Regions from separate parts of the Lysinibacillus sp. UBA5990 genome, predicted to be linked through region 2. Evidence: riboswitches for the same ligand, from Rfam matches in the RefSeq annotation. Region 2 holds a riboswitch; each other region holds the start of a gene.

Region 1 (5,349 bases), on a different contig from region 2:
GCATAAATCCATAAGGCTTTGTTGAGGCGGCATCGATGACTTCCCAAATATCAATGTTCATTTTATTGCAAATTTGACTTAGCTCATTGACAAGAGCGATGTTGATTTGGCGAAACGTATTTTCCAATAATTTCTCCATTTCGGCAACTTTCGGACTTGTTACCGTATATACACTAGTATGAATGACTGTTTCATAAAAAACCTTTGAAACTTCCAAGCATGTGGAAGTGACACCGCCAACAACTTTGGGTGTATTAGAAACTGAAAAATTACTATTACCAGGATCCACTCGTTCTGGTGAATAGGCTAAAAATAAATCTTGACCAACTGCAAAGCCATGTTTTTGCAAAATAGGCTGAACAATTTCCTCTGTTGTCCCAGGATAGGTCGTACTTTCAAGAATGACTAGTGCATTTGCATTAATATGGCACCCAATATCGTGAGCTGCTTCTTCTATATAGGAAATATCAGGAGTACCATCCTCAGTTGTAGGGGTTGGCACACAAATGATGACAACATCAACAGATGCAAGTTTGGAAAAATCATAGGTTGCTTCAAATTGATGTTCCTTTAATAGTGGCTGTATATTTTCTTTCGGGATATCAGCTATATAGCTTTCACCGTTTTGCAACAGGGCGATTTTTTCTTGATTTTTATCAAAGCCTAAAACATGAAAACCTTTTTGAACAATTTCAATGGCAAATGGTAGACCTACATAGCCGAGGCCAATTACCCCAATTGTCGCTTTTTTTGTTTGAATTTTATTTAATAAAGCTGAGCTCATTGATTTCGTGTTTATCGTCATAACAATAACTCCTTTGGCTAAACTTTCATGTAATTTTTATCGCCATTTTTCCGTTTTCTATTCATTCTACTTATATATGCCGAATATTCTGCAACGTAATAGGTTATTTCTCATTGCCATTTTAACCAAACCCCTTTCATCTCCACATACTTAAGTATGATTTTTGTAGTCAAAATAGATGAATAAAATCTAAATTTCACAAAAAAACTTTTCTAACAATTATATAGTACTACTTGCAACTAAACAATTTCTAAATAATTCCTTCATTCACGATAAAACACCTACTTTATTAGTATTTAGAACAAAAAAATTCATTATTTATTCAAATTTTTAGTAAATATATTCAGAGTCTTTTTATAGTGTAGATGAAAAAGATGCTAAGTAACACTGAAGAATGTTAATAAATAGAAAATTAACATTTTTTTCTTTCTTGAAATCTCTAAAAAAATCCCTCCAGCATTGGTTTTAACCGATACTGGAGGGATTAGGTAGAACAATACTTTGAAATATGTAGAATAGGCACTACATGAGCTGTTGTAAATAATTTACATAGCTATTTTTATTTCCTCGGAAATCGACAACCTGTAAATAGTCACTATCCGAAAGCAGTCAAAATTTAGTTAAACAGCTTCAAAGAAAAAGAGTACATAAGTAATTCACTACTTACGTACTCTTCTGTTTAGATTATTGAACAGGTACTACTGCACCTTTCCATTCTTCTAAGATAAAGTCTTGGATTTCTTTAGACGTTAATACTTCTAATAATGTTTTAATTTCTGGTCTTGATTCATCACCAGCACGTACTGCGATGATGTTTACGTATGGCGACTCTTTGTCTTCAAGAGAAATCGCATCTTCGATTGGATTTAAGCCATTATCAATAGCAAAGTTAGAATTGATCAGCACTGCGTCCCCTTCGTCGTTTTCGTACATTTGTACAAGCATTTCTGGTGCAGTATTCGCATCAAATTTAAAGTTTTTAGGATTTTCTTCTATATCCTTAATTTCTGCTGCTGTTTTATCAATACCATCTTTTAATTTAATTAAGCCCTTAGCTTCTAATAATGACAGCATACGACCATGATCTGATACTGAATTAGAAAGTAAGATTGATGCACCTTCAGGCAGTTCCTCTAAAGATTTATATTTTTTAGAATAAATACCGATTGGCTCAATATGAACACCACCAGCATTGACGAAGTCATAGCCATTGTCTTTAATTTGCAACTCTAAATACGGAATATGTTGGAAGTAATTTGCATCCAAATCTTTTGATTCTAAATCTTGGTTTGGTAGCACATAGTCTGTATATGTTTCTACTTTTAGGTCAATACCTTTCTCAGCTAAAATCGGTTTTGCTTTATCCAAAATTACTGCATGTGGTGTATTAGAAGCTCCCACTGTTAAAGTAACGTTTTCTTTACTATCTGTTTTATCACCAGATGCTGAATTTGCATCCTCTTTTTTATCAGTACCGCAAGCTGCTAAAGCTAGTACAAGTATTGATAAAAATAATCCTGTTAATAACTTTTTCATTTATGACACTCCTTTTATTTTGATAAAAATATGTTAGCGGCAAGAACCGGAATAACCTCAGTTTTATTAACGTTTATCAATTTTTTCTGTAATGAAATCACCAATCCATTGGATGATAAAGACTACTACTAAGATCAAAATAGTTGCCATTAATGTCACATCTTGGCGATTTCTTTGGAAACCGTCTAAGAAGGCTAAGTTTCCAAGACCCCCTGCACCGATTATTCCTGCCATTGCTGTATAACCGACAAGTGCTACAGCCGTAACTGTAATACCTGAAATAAGTGCTGGTAAGGATTCAGGGATCAGAACTTTCCAAATAATTGTGGCTGTTTTAGCCCCCATTGAACGAGCTGCTTCAATAACACCCTTATCAATTTCTCGTAACGCAATTAATACCATACGCGCATAGAACGGAGCTGCACCGATAATTAAAGCTGGTAAAGCAGCATTAGCTCCACGGATTGTACCTAGTAAAAACTTAGTGAATGGAATTAATAAAATAATTAACACGATAAATGGGATAGAACGGAATATGTTAACGAGCGACCCTGTTAAAAAGCTAACAATTTTATTAGCCCATAACTGATTCGGACTTGTTAAAAATAGGACGATCCCAATGGCTAACCCAAGAATAAATGTAATAACTGTAGAAATGGCCGTCATATATAATGTTTCATACGTAGCCTGCCACATGCTATCCCAGTCTACATTCGGAAAGAGATTAGTTAGCATCTGCAATCACCTCCGTTTGTACTTCCACTGTATTTAAATAGCTTAAGGCTTCAGTCACGTTTGCTTTGGACCCGTCAATTTGCACAATGAGGGTACCATATGCACCATTTTTCGTTTGTGAAATATTTCCGTGTACAATGCTTACTTCCACATCGAATTGCTTCACTAGATGTGAAATAACTGGCTGTTCTGTTTTTTCACCAACAAAAATCAATTTGACAAGTTGTCCAGTTGGATAATTTGCTTTGATTTGTTCTACTGTATCCTGTGTTTCCTTTGTATTTGTAATTTGAGCTACAAATTTCTTAGTAATGGCAGCCTGAGGAGCCTGGAAAACTTGTAATACTTCTCCACGCTCTACAATTTCGCCTGCCTCCATCACTGCTACACGATGACAAATCTTGCGAATGACATGCATTTCATGAGTAATGAGGACAATCGTTAACCCTAAACGTTCATTAATATCCACCAGTAAATCAAGAATTGCATCTGTTGTCTCAGGATCTAGTGCAGATGTTGCCTCATCACATAGTAAAACCTCTGGATTATTTGCTAATGCTCGTGCAATCCCTACACGTTGCTTTTGTCCACCAGACAGCTGTGATGGATATGCTTGATCGCGACCCTCTAAGCCAACAAGTGCTATCAATTCCTTCACCCGTGCCTCACGTTGAGCTTTTGATACACCTGCAATTTCTAATGGGAAGGCAATGTTTTCTGCAACTGTTCGCGACCAAAGTAGGTTAAAATGTTGAAAAATCATACTAACCTTTTGTCTAGCTGCTCTAAGCTTTTGACCTTTAATCGATGAAAATTCTTGATTGTTCACCGTTACTGTTCCTGCTGTTGGTTTCTCTAAACCATTAAGTAAACGAATCATGGTACTTTTACCAGCGCCACTATAGCCGATAATGCCAAAAATTTCACCCTTATTAATAGTAAGGTTAACATCTTTGACTGCCGTTAATTCGCCATTTGCTGTTTTGTATTTCTTCGTTATATTTTGAAGCTGTATCATAGCGAATACTCCTTTTCTTATATAAAAAAACCCCTTCACTCATAGACAAGTAGAAGGGGTCACGTATTATACGTTGAACCGTTCTCTCATCTTTCAAAGAAAAATCTTTGGGTGATTTGGCACCTTTTCACTATGTGATGGTTGCCGGGCTTCATAGGGCACTTCCCTCCGCCGCTCTTCATAAGAGTTCGATATATTTAATGTTTTAGTAATATATTTGTTACTTTACCACGCTAATAAAGTTCAGTCAATTGATTTTTTTAACAATTCGTACAAAAATGGTACGGATTGAAAAGCATAAATCTTTTCTGTCACTTTGCCGCCATCACAAACAAGTAAACAAGGGACGCTTTCAATTTGATGTTCAATAGCAATTTGCTCCAAAAAATTAATATTTGCTTTCCCTAGTTTTAGGTGAGGTAATAGTTGTTCTACAATTGACATCATTTTCGATGCCACTGCACATGTACCACACATCGGTGTATATAAATAAAACGCAGCTTTTTCTCCCGACTGTAAAGCCGTCTCCCACTGCTCTTTTGACCATTCTTCCATTTAGTTCACGCAACCTTACAAAATATATTCATTATGGATTGAGAAATGCGCACGCAGTAAAATCATTGCTAACACTTTTCTTGGTGTTGTTTCTACTTCCTTATATGTCGGCATTGTACGTAAATGCTCCGCTTCCGGATAATGTCTGTCCATTAAAGCGCGTAGCTTATCGCCTGAAGTATCAGCATCAAAAAAAGTAAATAGCTCGCAGCCCTCATAGGGGTCTATTAGCTCCTCTAATTGATGCACTCCAATTGTTCCATTCGTACATAGTATTGTAACATTCTCGTTCAAAATTGGCTCAATTTGTAGCTTATCTGAGCGTCCTTCTACTATCAAGCATTTCCCATCGAACATTACGCCACCTCCATTTAGACATACCCACTTATACATTATTATATAATAAAAAACGCCGGTAGTTTCCGACGTTTTTTGATTATGGCTTGTCTTATTCTGCAGTCATCTCTTCGTATTGTTCTGCTGTCATAAGTTTATCAACTTCTGATGCATCAGCAGGCTCTACGACGATCATCCATGCTTTTTCATATGGTGATTCATTTACGAATTCTGGGCTATCTTCTAAATCTGCATTTACTTCCACTACAGTACCTGAGATTGGTGCATACAATTCAGAAACAGTTTTTACTGATTCTACGCTACCGAATGGATCATCTGTTTTGATTTCATCGCCAACTTGTGG
Region 2 (5,349 bases):
ACCATAAATAAACCAAGGTCCCCATAATATGTCATTCAATTTACCAACAACTACATCCATCTTACCCCTCCAATTTGAATTACCTTACTTTAAGTCACTATATTATTACACTTTTCAGAAAATTACAACATTATATTCAAGTAACAATAATAAAGTAAGTATCCTATTATTTGGAAGTTCTCAAAACTATTTTATTATATATCCAATCCGTCTAAGAGCATTATTGATAAAATCTCGAATATACATAAAAATCTCTTCACGCTCTACTTCATGAAATAAATTATGATAACAATTTGCCCATTCTTTAAATTGAAACTCCGTTAGCTCTTGTTCATGAAGCCAATTGCGCATTTGTCGAGTTTCCGTAATTTTATCTTTTTCAGCTGTCATAATTAACATAGGCATATTAGGAAATTCATGCTTAGGTAGCATAACTAAATTTTTCATCATCTGTTGAAGCTCGCGATACCATTTTACTGAAACAACAGACATAAATGGTATATCATCCTTCATTTCCTCTCTACCCTCAACACTGCGTGTTAATGTCTCAAATGTCAGGTCATGAGTCAATTTAACATTTGCTGTTAATGCACTCAAACTCGTTAAAGCATTTGATAATTTACCTGGTAAAAGCTTCAAATGCAGCCAGGGTGATGTCAAAATAATACCTGCACACTCATACTTTTTCTTTTGCATGGTATGAAGAACTAAAGTAGCGCCTAGTCCATGCCCTATTACAAAGGTTGGTAAATTATATGAAAAGGCATTCTCAATGAGATTTCTTGTATATTTATTGTACAATTTGAAGTCCTCGTCATGGACACGCGCAAATCTTGCATTGATGCCATGATTCGGTAGATCCCCCATGACTATGTGGAAGCCTTCCATTCTTAATTTTTCTATAAGCCATGCATACCAACGGTGGTTTTCATAAGCACCATGAAGAATAGCAATCACAGCCTTTGCTTGTCCATCAGCTTCCCATTTCCACATTCACATAGTCCTCCTAAAAAATAATTACACTTTGATTATATCGAAATAACAGCACATTTTAATTTTATATTTCCTTAAAGTTGCGTATTTGATACGATAATACTATATCTACAGAAAGAAAAGAGGCGATTCTCATGATTTATCCATTTAAAGATAAAACACCAAAGATCGATCCATCTGTTTTTATTGCCGATTACGCAACTGTTACTGGAGACGTAACAATTGGAGCTGAAACAACTATTTGGTTTAATACCGTGATCCGCGGCGATGTTTCCCCAACAATTATTGGTAAACGGGTAAGTATCCAAGATCTTTGCTGCTTACATCAAAGTCCTAGGTTTCCACTCATTATTGAAGATGAGGTAACAGTAGGCCACCAAGTAACTTTACATAGCTGTACCATTCGAAAAAATGCCTTAATCGGTATGGGCTCCATTATTTTAGACGGAGCAGAGATTGGAGAGGGTGCATTTATTGGAGCCGGAAGTCTCGTGCCTCCTGGTAAAGTCATACCTCCAAATAGCTTAGCATTAGGTCGTCCAGCGAAAGTTGTCCGAGAATTAAACGCTGAAGATAAAGAGGATATGGAACGTATCGTACGTGAATACGCAGAAAAAGGTCAGTATTATAAATCTCTACAAAAATAAAAGCTTATAAAGAAATTGATCCATTATAAAAAATCCCCCGCTTTCCATGACAATTTTCAAGGAATAAAGGCGAGGCATTTTTGCAAAAAAACAAAAGGGGCAGAAAAGCCCCTTTTGTTCATAATACATTAGAATAATTTTCTAACGACTTCAGCACTTTAGCACAATAGTTTACAGACGTGCTTTTACGCGTAATGCGTCAGCTTTATCAGTTTGTTCCCATGGTACATTTAAATCTGTACGACCAAAGTGACCATAGGCTGCAGTTTGTTTATAAATTGGACGACGAAGATCAAGCATTTTAATAATACCTGCTGGGCGTAAATCAAATAGCTCACGAACCCATTCTACGATTTCGCTTTCCTTCACTTTTCCTGTACCAAATGTATCAACAGCAATGGAAACAGGCTGTGCCACGCCAATTGCATAAGCCAGTTGTACTTCAGCGCGTTCTGCTAAACCAGCTGCTACAATATTTTTAGCTACATAACGTGCCGCATAGGCAGCTGAACGGTCAACTTTTGTTGCATCCTTACCTGAGAATGCACCGCCACCGTGTCGTGCATAGCCACCGTATGTATCAACAATTATCTTACGGCCCGTTAAACCAGCATCTCCTTTTGGCCCACCAATGACGAAACGGCCAGTCGGATTGATAAAGTATTTTGTGTTTGTATCTAATAATTCGCTTGGCACCACAGGAGCAATCACAAGTTGTTTTAGATCAGCCTGAATTTGTTCAAGTGTTGCTTCTTCATCATGCTGTGTTGAAATAACAATTGTATCGACACGTACAGGTACGTTATTGTCATCGTACTCAATTGTTACTTGTGTTTTACCATCGGGGCGTAAGTAAGCTAGCTCACCAGATTTACGAACTTCAGTTAAACGACGTGCTAACTTATGAGCTAAGCTAATTGGTAATGGCATTAGCTCAGGTGTTTCATTACATGCATAGCCAAACATTAAGCCTTGGTCCCCTGCACCAATTGCTTCAATATCTGCATCTGTCATAGAACCCTCACGAGCCTCTAAAGCTTGGTCAACACCTTGAGCAATATCTGGAGATTGCTCACCAATTGCTACAAGTACCGCTAAGTTTTCAGCATCAAAGCCATATTTTCCACGTGTATATCCGATTTCTGCCACAGTATCACGTACAATACCTTTGATATCTACATAAGTAGAAGTAGTAATTTCTCCCGCTACTAATACTAATCCTGTTGTTACGGTTGTCTCACACGCTACACGTGCATTTGGATCTTCTGCTAAAATAGCATCTAAAATGGCATCCGAAATCTGGTCACAAATTTTATCTGGATGCCCTTCTGTTACACTTTCTGATGTAAACAGTCGACGTTTTGTCATTTAGTTTTCCTCCTATTACTCTTACAAAAAGTATTTGAATACGGTACTCATTACCCATGTCAAGTCCGCTCCTAAGGATTGAACTCTCAAGCCGCTGTTGTTGTCATTTCACTTTACGTGAAAAAATAACTGCTACTTTTAACACGAGGATTTCGAAAGATCCGTCATTATAATAAGGAAAGAACTACATATACTTACCTTTACATTGATTTTTAACAATAAAAAAATCCTTTACTCACGTTACTATACATGAGGAAAGGAATAATGACTTCGTTACCTTTCACTCTTATCGTTCAAGGGATTTTCCCTTGCATCAGGTTGGCACCAACGCATGTCGTGAAATAATTCATGCAGGTTGCCGGGTTTCACAGGGCCTGACCCTCCACCAGCTCGGGATAAGAGTATCCGTTCAATTTTCATGTTACTGAAAAGGTAGAACGTTGTCAAATATTTTCTTATGTATTACTGTATAGTAAGGAAGGAACAAATAATCACCATAAAAATTTTCATTCTTGGGTGATGATGTAAACAGAAGAAAATTAATCCCTACAACATACCTAGCATCTTGTGGTAACATATGTGTGGCTCAAATTTTAGACAATTTACTGTAGCATTGAATGTTTTCTACTCGAAAAACATTATTTTTTGTCAGTTTATTGAAAAGTAATAAAAACTCTAAAATAATTTCTTAATTAGTATAGATTATTTAACCAATTGTGTTATACTATTTTTGAAATTAAGAAAAAATCCCTCTAAATCAAGGGAATACTATAAAAAAGGATGGTATTTAATCGATGAATTCAGTAGAAATTGCAAACGAACTGAAGGAATTATTAAGCGGCGGTAACATTAACGTTCAACTTTCAGTACCACAATTAGCAGAAAAAGCTACTTCTCGTGGTGAGGCAATGTTAACAGTAGATGGCGCAGTTCGTGCAGAAACTGGCAAATACACTGGTCGTTCACCTAAAGATAAATATACAGTAGAAGAAGAAAGCACAAAAGATCAAATTGACTGGGGTAAAGTCAATCAACCAATTTCCTCTGAAGTGTTCGATAACCTGTATGTAAAAGTAATAAAATATTTAAAAGAACAAGATGAATTATTTGTATTCAAAGGCTTTGCTGGTGCTGACAAAGATTCACAATTAAGCATCCAGGTTATTAATGAATACGCTTGGCACAACCTTTTCGCTCATCAATTATTTATCCGTCCAACTAAAGACGAATTAGCTTCGCATGTTGCAGACTTCACTGTCATCTCAGCTCCTAACTTTAAAGCAGATCCTGCGGTTGACGGTACTGCTTCTGAAACATTCATCATTGTATCACTTGAAAAGAAAATTATCTTAATTGGTGGTACTGAATATGCTGGTGAAATGAAAAAATCTATTTTCGGTATTATGAACTACTTATTACCACAACAAGGTATCCTTTCTATGCACTGTTCAGCAAACGTTGGTGAAGCTGGCGACGTAGCATTATTCTTCGGTCTATCTGGTACTGGTAAAACAACATTATCCGCTGATCCAGACCGTAAGCTTATCGGTGACGATGAACACGGCTGGTCTGAAAATGGTGTATTCAATATTGAAGGTGGTTGCTATGCAAAAACAATCAACCTTTCTGCTGAAAAAGAACCAGAAATCTACAATGCAATCCGCTTCGGCTCTGTTTTAGAAAACGTAGCTGTTGATCCAGAAACTCGTATTTGTGATTATGATGATGGTTCATTAACAGAAAATACACGTGTAGCTTATCCGATTCAATACATCGAAAACATTGTTGATCCATCTGTAGCAGGTCATCCAAAAACAATCATCTTCCTAACAGCTGATGCGTTTGGCGTATTGCCTCCTATCAGTAAATTAACAAAAGAGCAAGCTATGTATCACTTCTTAAGTGGTTTCACTTCAAAACTTGCAGGAACTGAACGTGGTGTAACAGAGCCAGAACCAGTATTCTCTACTTGCTTCGGTTCTCCATTCCTTCCACTTCCTGCAACAGTTTATGCAGAAATGTTAGGTCAAAAAATTGACGAACATGGCGCACAAGTATTCCTAGTGAACACTGGTTGGACTGGTGGCGAATATGGTACTGGTAGCCGTATGAAACTTTCTTATACACGTACAATGGTACGCGCAGCTATCGATGGTAAATTAACAAATGTTGAAACGACACAAGATGCTGTGTTTGGTTTACACATCCCAACAGCCGTTGAAGGTGTACCTTCACAAGTGTTAAATCCTCGTGAAGCATGGGCAGATAAAGCTGCATACGATGCAAAAGCTGCTGAACTTGCAGGCTTATTTAATGAAAACTTTAAGAAATTTGCAAACGT
Region 3 (5,349 bases), on a different contig from region 2:
GTGGGCACACAGCAACTTCATACAGCAAAGGGTTTAGGCCATCATAGACGGGCATGAAATCTGTTTGTTCCTCGATAATTTTATATCGATTTGGGCGTACTTTATACGTTGTAAAATGCTTTTTGCAAAATTTACAATCTACGCTACTTTCATAGTAGTAGATGTTAAATGCCATAAGAATCAACTCCTTTGCATGCTCTAGAATTATTATTTCTTTTGTTCTATTTATACGCAATCGATAATCGTTCAATGTATTTAATTCATTATCTATCATTTTAACAATTCTGTGTTCTTTGGTATACTCCTTTAGAATTATTAAATTAAAAATAATTCTTACATTTTTAGTTAAATATCATTAGAAATAAGCATGTAATAGTATTTATCGGTGTACTTAAAGTAAGTTATATAGTTCGAGTGGATTTTGTCGAATTATATACAATTTATTTTATAGACAATTCGAATTGTATAGTTCAAAAGTTTGGTGTGAAAGGGTGGAGGAAATGACATATAAAATAGTATTTTTTGATGTGGACGGTACTCTGATCAATTATGAGAATGGCGCTGTGGAAGAAAGTACAAGGCAGGCCATTCACCTACTACAGGATAAAGGGATTCATCTAGTGGCTGCGACAGGAAGGCCGTTATCCATGTGTGATGAGCTGAAAAGTTTGGGGATTGAAACCTTTATTACAGCAAATGGAGCATATGTAAAGCACAAGGATGTTGTCATACATAAAATTCTGATTGATAAGGGCATTGTTCAAAATGTTCAAGCTTTTGCACAGCAACAACAGCATTCCTTAACTTTTTTTACCGAACAACTTACGATGAATGCTATACAAAATCCGTTAGCCTTAAGTGCGATGCAAGAGACATTGTCTTTACGTGATTTTCCCGTTAGAAATGACAGCATTATAGATGAAGAGGTTTTTCTTATGTGTCTCTATGCGGATGAACAGGCTGGAAAAAGATTAGCTTGTCAATTTTCGAATATATTACAGCAACGATGGCATCCTTATATTGTGAATGTCTTACAGCATGATGTGTCCAAATCGATAGCTGTAAAGGCTGTACTAGATTATTTTGAGATTAATTCTAAGGATGCAATTGCTTTTGGAGATGGAGAGAATGATATAGATATGCTAGAGCAGGTTGGCCTCGGAGTTGCCATGGGAAATGGTAGCCAAGCTCTAAAAAATGCTGCAGATTTTGTTACAAAGAAATCCATTGAAGGTGGCATAGATTTTGCTTTACGTCAGTTACACATTATTTAACGATATATAAGGTAGTAAAGTGGATGCTTGAGAAACTCTTTGGATGATGGTTATGAATGTATAGAACAATGTGTTAGGTGGTTGGATAATGGCACAGCATGTGCAATCTCTAATTGAACATTACGGGTATTTTGGCATCATTGTGATCCTAATTGGAGGCATTGTTGGGTTGCCACTTCCTGATGAAGTATTTTTAACATATGTAGGTTATAGTGTTTATCGAGAAAGTCTTGAACATATCCAAGCGTTAGTAAGCGCTCTGATTGGCGCAATGGGAGGTATTACGTTAAGCTACTATATCGGCCGCCGATTTGGTTTACCGCTCTTGCAGAAATATGGGCCAAAGATTCATATAACTGAGCAAAAAATTGATTTTACTAAAAAATGTTTAAGAAAGTGGGCCCTTTTTTATTAATCGTTGGCTATTTTATTCCAGGTGTACGCCATCTGACAGCCTACATTGCGGCTATTAATAATTATCCATATAAGAAATTCGCTTTCTTTGCTTATACAGGAGCATTTATATGGACTTTCACATTTATAACATTAGGAAAAGTATTGGGGGAGAAGTGGCGTTTTGTTGGCTACTATTTGTCCCATTACAGTATTTATGTCATCTTATTGTTTGTCCTTGTCATGTTAATGGTTTATTATCTATTAAAAAAAAGAAACGTACAAAAGTAAAGTCGGTATGATTCATACCGACTTTTTGTTATGGCAAAATGGCAAATGATCGTACGGGGAATCCAGATGCTTTTTCAGGCTTAGGTACAATATTAAAAATAATAGCCCCTTTTGGAGGAAGCTTGTCCAAATTAGTCATAAGCTCAATTTGATAAGTGTCTTGATCAAGGACAAAATATTCTCCATCCAATTTGCCGCTTTGACGAAAATCAGTAGCAGAATCGGTATCAAAAGTTTCGTGACCGATTGCACTTACTTTACGTTCCTTAAATAAAAATTGTAATGTCTCCAAGCCCCAACCCGGAATATGATTATGGCCATCCACATCTTTATTACTGAAGGCTTCTTTATCGGGCCAACGCTTACTCCAATCTGTTCGCATTGCCACAAAAGTACCTTCTTCTATTTGTCCATATTGTGCCTCGAATTCTAGAATATCTTGTACACTGAGCGTAAAGTCATGATTACTAGTAGCCTCTTGTGATTTATTAATAACGATAAGCGGGAGAACGAGCTCCTTAAGCTCTAGTTCATCTAGAAAACGAGTATCTCTTACAAAGTGAATAGGTGGGTCAATGTGTGTTCCATATTGTCCGGGGAAAGTAAACTGCTGTGCGAAAAACCCATCATCATGAGAGAATAATGTTTCAAATTTAGCATCTTCAAACATGAAAAAATGAGGTGAATTTGGGCCGAAGGTATGTGTCAAATCGACCCATTGTTTTGATTTTAGTAAGTGCAATGCTTGTAAAAGTTCGTTAGACATTTAATTTCCTGCTTCCTAAAAGTAATGGTAAATAAAAAAGAGTCCTCTATAGAAGAGGACTCCCGGAATCAAACATGGGTAGTTCGCCTTCTCATCTTTCAGGCTTAGATTTTGCCAGAAGGAATTAGCACCATACTGATTGAGCTGGTTGCTGAGACTTCATCGGGCCGATCCCTCCGTCTCTCTTGATAAGAAATAGAATATAAGAATTTTCAGAAATAATATTACGATTACTTTAGCATATATTTTTATAGTTTACAACTTTGATAGGATTACAGGGTTAAAAATTTTATTTACCAATTCAAAATTAACGTTACTCTACAGCAACCACTATCCATGAGCTGTATTCTAAAATTGTCTGGTGTATAGTTGGTTTCGAATTTTGTAGTGATGCCTGTGGATGTAATCAATTTTTCGACCTCTGTTTTATTTGAAAGTTGTGCAGCATTTTTTAAATCATGCGCAAATTGTTGAGAACTATCAATTTTATCCGTAAGTAATTGCGCTTGCTGCATAATCGCCTTTATCCGCGTAGCTGAAGATATTAGTTTTTGTGTATTTACAGGGGGAAAGGGACTATTACTGGTCGGCATTGCTAAATGTTGAGAAAAAGGTCTAGCTGCAAGGTGATGGGCTGTCGACGGTATTGGGTAATGGTAGGGGTGAACAAAATACGGATAAGGATTATAATACAATTCAGTTCCTCCTATCCAAAAGCTGATATCTTATCTTATGTATCATGATCTTTTTAGGTGTTTGGATAAAAATATTCCTGTACAGGGTGTAAAATATAATATGTTAAATGACATGCTAAACAAAAAAGGAAACCATGGCGTGCTTCCTTTTTGTACTTTAACCAAGAACATTTAAAACATCATCTATTTTTTTGCTATGTGATAGGATTCCATAATTCATCCACGTTAAAAAGTCGACCTCATAAACACAGCTAGTCTTAACTGCACTTAGGTTTTTCCACACAGAAGATTTTAAAATAGTACGCTCTTCATGTTCATAAAAGGAGTGCTGCTTGTCAAAGGTGATAAATAAATGATCAGCGTCTAGTTGTAGCAGCTGATCTAATGTCAGGTGAGCTTTACGCTGATTAAGCGGTATTTTCCATACTAATGGATGAGGCGTTAAGCCTAAGTCTCGGTATAGGATTGGCCCTGTATAACCGCATTCAGGGCCGGCATACAGCGTAATGCCAATGGCTGAAATGCGAAGAAATGCCACACTTTGCCCGTAAACGGATTTACCGAGAATTCGTCGAGCCTTTTGTACCTTATCCTCATATTCCGTGATAATATCTTGCATCATAGCGGTTTTCCCTGTTAAGTCAGCAATTTTAAATAGGGTCGATTGCCAATCCTCCCCAGGGTGGTTTAGGTGACAGATTGGGGCCAGCTTATTTAAATGTAGGCAAGTTTCCCAACGCTCTATACCAGCATCTAACATAATTAAAGTTGGTTTATAGTGAAAGAGGCGATCCACTTCTCCGTACTGTACATCAATATCGGGCACATCCTGCAAACCTAAATAGTCTTGTTTTCCCCACTTGGAATGACTGAATTGAGCAATGGGTGTAATACCTAAAGCTACAAAGAAGTCCTCTAAGAACGGTGCGAATACACGTACATTATTGCTCTTACTTCGTCGGTATTGTCCTGGGGAAATTCCTACATGCTCTTTAAAACGACGATTGAAATAATATTCGTTATTAAAGCCAATGGACTGACTAATTTCAAATACACGATCATTAGTTGTCATTAATAACTGTTTGGCTTTTTCAATACGTATACTATTTAAATAATGAAGAGGAATCTGCCCCGTAATATCTTTAAAAATACGAGAGTAACTCCATCTTGGCACATCTGCCAGCTCTGATAACTGTTCAACAGTCCAATCTCTTCCAAAGTGTTTGTGCAAATATTGGATAGATTGCTTTACAGATTGACGATCATTTTGTAGAATGGGCTTCGATTGGTTTTGTTCAAAAATAAATAGCATCAATTCTTGGAAACGAACATGCTGCTCAAAAATAGTGTGTTCATCCTTTGCTTGACGACACTGATAAATAGCCTCTAATAGTCTATTGCATTGAGAAAAGGGAAGAAGTTGTAGTTCTCTAACACTTGTAAAGAGACTATGAGGAGCATGGGATTCACTTAGATAGATCGTGTTAAATGTCAATTGGTATAAACAGAGAGGTTCATCAGCAGTGTGAATTTCGACATGGCTATTAGGTGGAATAACCACACATTTTTCTTTCATAAGATGGATAGTTTCATGATTTGTCTTAAGTGTTCCGTTACCACTAATAAGGATGAAAAGCGAATAGTATGTATGGCTATATGGCTGCATATTCACTGAAAGAATAGTATATGAAATAGATTGTAAATGATAGATTTGTGTTAAATTACCCATTGTCCACGCACTCCTAAGTAAAGTTTGAATTTGGAAAACAACACAAAGAAAGCCCCATGAAGAGCTTTCTTTTGTAAATTATTTCACAAACCATTTCTCAAGATCATCATATTTTAGTAGGTTTGCAGTAATGGCACCAGACTGCCAATAAGTTCGATCAGCAATATAAACTTGCCCATTTTTTACAGCAGGAACTGTTTT
Region 4 (5,349 bases), on a different contig from region 2:
TAAAATATGTACATCCACATCGAAAACCATGTTTACACCTCTTCTTAATTAGTTACTACTGAAATAGTAACTAATTTATTCGGTGCTGTAAAGTCTAATTTTTTCATTGGCAAATGTTCACAACAGTAGCCTATAATAAAAAGATGGAGGGATGATATGAATGAATTAATCGCCCAATTAAAAGAACTGGGATTGACAGAATATGAGGCAAAGGCCTATACAGCGCTCGTACAAAATAGTCATGTCAGTGCCTACCAAGTTAGCAAAAACTCTGGGATTCCAAGAGCTAGAATCTATGACATATTAAATGGTCTTGTTGAGAAGGGATTCGTTTTGAAAGAGGAAACGGCGGATCAAACGACGTATTCTTCCATTCCTGTCGAGATGTTTTTGCTGCAAATTCAACAGCGCTGGCAATCGAATTTTACGTCGATTAGTGATCAACTAGAAAAATTAGAAACGAAAGAACAAGAAGCGGAACCTAAAGTGTTAATGCTAAAAGGGAAGCAGACGATCCTCAATTATTGTCAAACCTTATTAAAAAAAGCAGAGACAAAAGTTATCCTATCGATGTGGGAGGATATGTACGATGCCTTACGCGAGGATATCGAAGAGGTATCACAGCATTTGGAGGTGCATGGCATTACCTTATATGTCGGAGAACATCTGGCATCTATCGATCAGCACAGAGCCACTCACTATACGAGAAAGACTTCTACACCTCATTGGTTTATTTTATCGGTTGATGGACAAGAAATGATTTATGGTCACTCGCCGTCGAACCAGGAAACAGCTTTTATAACGAATGATCCAGTGCATATTTATTTATTAGAGGATTATATTTGGCATGATGTTCTTATCAATCGACTAGTGAAGCGTGATGATAAAGAGCTTGAGGACTGGATTGCTAAAGAACGTAAAGCATTTTTCTTAGAGTAGTTATAAGGGAAGGGGAGCATCTTGAAAAAATGGATGTTGCCAGTATTATTTTGTTTATTTTTAATTGGCGGATGTGATTCTGCACCGCTGCCGGTTTCTCCTAAGATTCAGGAGCTAACAATCGTTCCTGACCATATCCAACAACATATTATAGCTAAAGACAGAATTCAGTTATTGTATGAAGATAACATGACGTACTATCTTGTCATGTTTTCGAAAGGAAATGTGCTAGCAAGCGCGGCAGCAAATGAAGATCGGTTAGTCATTCATTTCAAGGAAGGAAGCGAGCAAAAGAAAGAAGCTCAACCGTATGTCTATGCTATCAACAAAAGCCCGGAGCTGACGATTATTGAACTATATATTAACGGAAAAAGCATGCCGATAGATCGTATTACTATGATGTAATAAAAAACCGAAATCCCTAAAAAAGAGATTTCGGTTTTTGTTGATATTAATAAAATACTTTATCTACATTGTATTTGGAGCGGAACGTATTAATCGCATACGTTTCATAAATTTCACGTTCCATAGGATCTTCTACTTCATAGACTTCAATTTTGAAGACCTCGTCACGATAGTTTTTCATCGGAGATACATTGTCTTCAAAATGTTTTTTAATTCGTTGGCGAATTTTACGTGCTTTACCGACAAATAATAGCTCATTCTTTTCATTATAAAATAAGAAAATACCGCCTTTATCACGTGTGATTTTGTGGAAGTCGATGAAACCAAAGTATGGTGTAATTGGGACATCACCTGGTTTTACATCTTGTTCGCGTTGGCGAATGACTACATCTGGTTTTGGAAATTCAATATTAATCAAAGTATTCACGTTCCTCTCTATTACTAAAGATATATGGTAACATAATACCGGCATGTTTACCATAAAATTTCATGTAGAATAACCATATACAGCAAGCTTAGTGTTTATCAAATGATGGGAGAACATGCATAGGAATAACAAAATATTCTATGAATTATTGATATTCTAACTAGTCCATGTTACAATTCAAGATAATTAAATAATCTTATCAAGAGAAGCAGAGGGATTTGGCCCGATGACGCTTCAGCAACCTCTAACAAATGTTAGAAAGGTGCTAATTCCAGCAAAGGTTTTTCCTTTGAGAGATAAGAGTGAACGTGAAAAAAATCCTTCTCATTCTATCTCATATGGAATGTGGAGGATTTTTTAATTTTTTCGAAAAAGGAGCAAAAAAGAGAGGGGAACGCAAGATGCCAATTAATATTCCGAAAAATTTACCTGCTGGAGAACATTTACGTGAGGAAAAAATCTTCGTGATGGAAGAGGACCGTGCGAGAACACAGCAAATACGTCCATTAAATATATTAATCTTAAATTTGATGCCCGAAAAAGAAAAAACGGAGCTACAATTACTACGATTACTAGGAAATACACCATTACAGGTGAATATTACTTTTTTAAACACGGCTACTCATGAATCTAAAAATGTGAGTAAATCTCATTTGCAATTATTCTACACAACGTTTAACCAAATTCGTCATCGACGCTATGATGGTATGATTATTACGGGTGCTCCTGTAGAAAAAATGCCGTTTGAAGAGGTTAACTATTGGCAGGAAATTGCTGAAATTATGGATTGGTCTAAAAAGAATGTGACATCCGTGCTACATATATGTTGGGGGGCACAGGCTGCGCTATATCATCATTATGGGATTGGAAAGGTCGAGCTTTCTGCTAAATGCTCCGGCGTTTATTCTCATGTGATTACTGATTTAACAGTAGATTTAGTACGAGGCTTTAGTGATTTATTTACAGCCCCTCATTCTCGCTATACATCTGTCTCGATTGACGAGGTTCGCAATCATCCAGACTTACGCTTATTATCCTATTCAGAGGATGCGGGTGTATTTATCGTGCAATCAAAAGATAATAAAAACATTATGATTACTGGACATTTAGAATATGATGCGACAACATTAGCCGATGAATACAGTCGCGATGTTGCCAAGGGCATCCATATAGACGTTCCAGTAAACTACTTCCCAAATGATGATCCAGCAAAGGCACCGATGAATACATGGCGTGCCCATACGCATTTATTGTTCTCCAACTGGTTGAACTACTACGTATACCAAGAGACACCATATGAATGGGACTTTGTAGACGAAATTGAATATCATATTTAAATAACACTGAAAAAGTCTAATTTCTTCACTAAGCAGCAAGGAATTAGACTTTGTTATTCTAGATTTTTCTTGTCAGAACTCGTTTTATCTGGAGTCGCCTGATCGTCCTGTTTGGATGTAGCGTTGCCAGCTTCAGACTGAATCACTTGGCTGGAATTCGACGTAGCAGATTTATCTTGATTGTCTTGAGTAGAAACTGGATTATCTGTTTTTTCTTGATTATCCTGATTGTCTTGAGTGCTATCTGTATTAGCATCGTTAGTCTGATTCTCCTGATTGGAATTCATAGTAGCAGGTTTCGTCTGAATATCCTGATTGGAATCCTTATTATTTGGTTTCACCTGATTCTCCTGAAGGGAATCCATATTACCAGGTTTTGTCTGATTGCCTTGATTAGAAACCGCATTCCTTGCATCAGTCATTTGCCCCTCATTAGAATCCGCATGACCCATTTCAGTTGAATTATCTAGTGATTTTCGATTACGTATAACAGCTACAATGAGGAGAAGTATGGGTAATAATATGGTGCAAACAAATGCATAAATTGGCCAAATCTCATCATTATAAATGTTGGAATGGACGATGTCTGGGTGAACAATTTGCGAAAGTCCGACCATAATAATACCCATTGGTAGGATTAGTGGGCGGTGATCCTTCAATTTCATAATTTGTGCAATTCCAACAACAGTTGTATAGAAGTACATAAACGTTCGAATAAAAATGGATACAATCCACATAAAAGCCATGATAATTTCAATGCGCTGTAAAAAATTTCCGATAGAGATTCTTTGTGCTAGGGCATAGCTAGGGAAAGATCGCGAAGCCGTGTTGGCTGGCCCTAAGACTAAAATGGATAGAGTAATTAATGTTACTAGAACAAATCCACCGAGAAGCATGCCTATGTAAAATCCTTTTTTTGAGGATTGCTGGACATTGACACTAGCAGGGTAAATCATTAATAACATAACTAACGAAAAAGAAAAGACACTTATAAAGCGGATGATACTATATAAGATGGATGTTTTGGATGCTTCCATAATCGGTTGTATATTTTCAAACTTAATTTGTGGGGTGATACTGACAACAAAGAAAATAAAAATTAAGACAAACATAGGGAAAAGTATTTCTGCTGAACGAGCAAAGTTTTCTATCCCTAAATAGGTAGCATACATAATTATAATAATAAACAACAAGGCAAATGCCATAGTAGGCGTTTCCGGCATTACCTCTGTTTTCATAAAAGCACCAATAAAATACAGTAATTCTCCTCCCGCAAATAGGGTAAGAGAAAGGAAGCACACCACTGTGATTTTTCCAAAAAAGCGCCCGAGAAGTTTTTCATTTGCTTCAATAAAATTCAGTGTCGGTGTTTGGTCGCCTAACGTCACAAATAATTTCACAACAAGCAAACTAAGGACAATACCAATACTTGCAGCAATCCACGCATCTTGCTTACTAGAGCTTGCAATACTTGAAGGGATGATTAAGATGGCAGTACCGATAGAAAGGAGGAATGTGATAATTGTAAATTGTCTTGAACTAATTACTTCTTTTTCCATATAATTGTCCTCCTTTTCATGACGATGTATCTACTATTTTGTGAGTGAAACGATAAAATCTTTAATTGGTGTAAAAATAAAGGTTATAAAATCTAGAGGACTCGGGATATCTATTTTGAGAGCAATGCCCATATTAAGCGCTGTTCCAATTAGTAATAGGATTGAAAAAACAAGAATGGTTTTGGTCTCTTGTTGCTTTTTGAGTTTCGGGATATATAGTAACGCAATAATGATTGAAATGATTAAGATGGCTATTGCTAGTACCAATCCACTATCCCTCCTTTGGCTTTTTTAATAATGAGTTTTGCATTGTGCCTAAACCTTGTGTTGTCACTTTTACATGAACATGGATTGGTAGATCAGGAAAGATATTTGGCCAATCGTTTTTGATTTTTTTCCATTGTTTAGCATCTGCACGATGTAGGGCATCACCATAGCCTAAAACATCCACTTGGTATTGCTGTTGAATTTTTTCTAATGTTTTTTCAATACGTTCATCGATGCCCTGTGCTGTCTTTTTATTGATATAATCCACCGTTTTATTTTTCGTTAGATTGATATCACATTCGACCTCTCCTACATTTTGTTCCACATTTATTTGGACATCAATTTGCGGTTTCCCATTTTTAAATGACCCCTTTACTTTTGTGGAGGATTTCGTAATCTCAGTCGAGAGTGTACC

Evidence for each region. Region 2 has a riboswitch for S-adenosylmethionine ahead of metK (methionine adenosyltransferase). Riboswitches for the same ligand answer to the same signal wherever they lie in the genome.
Region 1: another riboswitch for S-adenosylmethionine. It lies ahead of B3D94_RS03245 (methionine ABC transporter ATP-binding protein); the one in region 2 lies ahead of metK (methionine adenosyltransferase).
Region 3: another riboswitch for S-adenosylmethionine. It lies ahead of B3D94_RS01855 (cyclase family protein); the one in region 2 lies ahead of metK (methionine adenosyltransferase).
Region 4: another riboswitch for S-adenosylmethionine. It lies ahead of metA (homoserine O-acetyltransferase MetA); the one in region 2 lies ahead of metK (methionine adenosyltransferase).

What each region holds. Positions count from the first base shown of each region.
Region 1 covers NZ_DJAY01000005.1:69,708-75,056, forward strand. Annotated here, with positions in the region: gene B3D94_RS03230 (nucleotide sugar dehydrogenase) at 1-805, opposite strand, end outside; gene B3D94_RS03235 (MetQ/NlpA family ABC transporter substrate-binding protein) at 1,490-2,341, opposite strand; gene B3D94_RS03240 (methionine ABC transporter permease) at 2,408-3,076, opposite strand; gene B3D94_RS03245 (methionine ABC transporter ATP-binding protein) at 3,066-4,094, opposite strand; SAM riboswitch class I at 4,178-4,281, opposite strand; gene B3D94_RS03250 (thioredoxin family protein) at 4,338-4,649, opposite strand; gene B3D94_RS03255 (hypothetical protein) at 4,665-5,006, opposite strand; gene gcvH (glycine cleavage system protein GcvH) at 5,098-5,349, opposite strand, start outside.
Region 2 covers NZ_DJAY01000011.1:36,232-41,580, reverse strand. Annotated here, with positions in the region: gene B3D94_RS07720 (alanine/glycine:cation symporter family protein) at 1-60, opposite strand, end outside; gene B3D94_RS07715 (alpha/beta hydrolase) at 187-993, opposite strand; gene B3D94_RS07710 (gamma carbonic anhydrase family protein) at 1,128-1,640, shown strand; gene metK (methionine adenosyltransferase) at 1,812-3,008, opposite strand; SAM riboswitch class I at 3,292-3,410, opposite strand; gene pckA (phosphoenolpyruvate carboxykinase (ATP)) at 3,803-5,349, shown strand, end outside.
Region 3 covers NZ_DJAY01000003.1:84,086-89,434, forward strand. Annotated here, with positions in the region: gene B3D94_RS01840 (DUF2225 domain-containing protein) at 1-175, opposite strand, end outside; gene B3D94_RS01845 (Cof-type HAD-IIB family hydrolase) at 501-1,274, shown strand; partial or broken gene B3D94_RS01850 (DedA family protein) at 1,363-1,958, shown strand; gene B3D94_RS01855 (cyclase family protein) at 1,987-2,724, opposite strand; SAM riboswitch class I at 2,813-2,919, opposite strand; gene B3D94_RS01860 (hypothetical protein) at 3,018-3,419, opposite strand; gene B3D94_RS01865 (helix-turn-helix domain-containing protein) at 3,577-5,148, opposite strand; gene B3D94_RS01870 (ABC transporter substrate-binding protein) at 5,227-5,349, opposite strand, start outside.
Region 4 covers NZ_DJAY01000015.1:1,523,103-1,528,451, reverse strand. Annotated here, with positions in the region: gene B3D94_RS20165 (TSUP family transporter) at 1-30, opposite strand, end outside; gene B3D94_RS20160 (TrmB family transcriptional regulator) at 157-939, shown strand; gene B3D94_RS20155 (hypothetical protein) at 961-1,344, shown strand; gene B3D94_RS20150 (nucleotide excision repair endonuclease) at 1,391-1,762, opposite strand; SAM riboswitch class I at 1,965-2,074, shown strand; gene metA (homoserine O-acetyltransferase MetA) at 2,173-3,108, shown strand; gene B3D94_RS20140 (GerAB/ArcD/ProY family transporter) at 3,162-4,667, opposite strand; gene B3D94_RS20135 (hypothetical protein) at 4,701-4,934, opposite strand; gene B3D94_RS20130 (Ger(x)C family spore germination protein) at 4,939-5,349, opposite strand, start outside.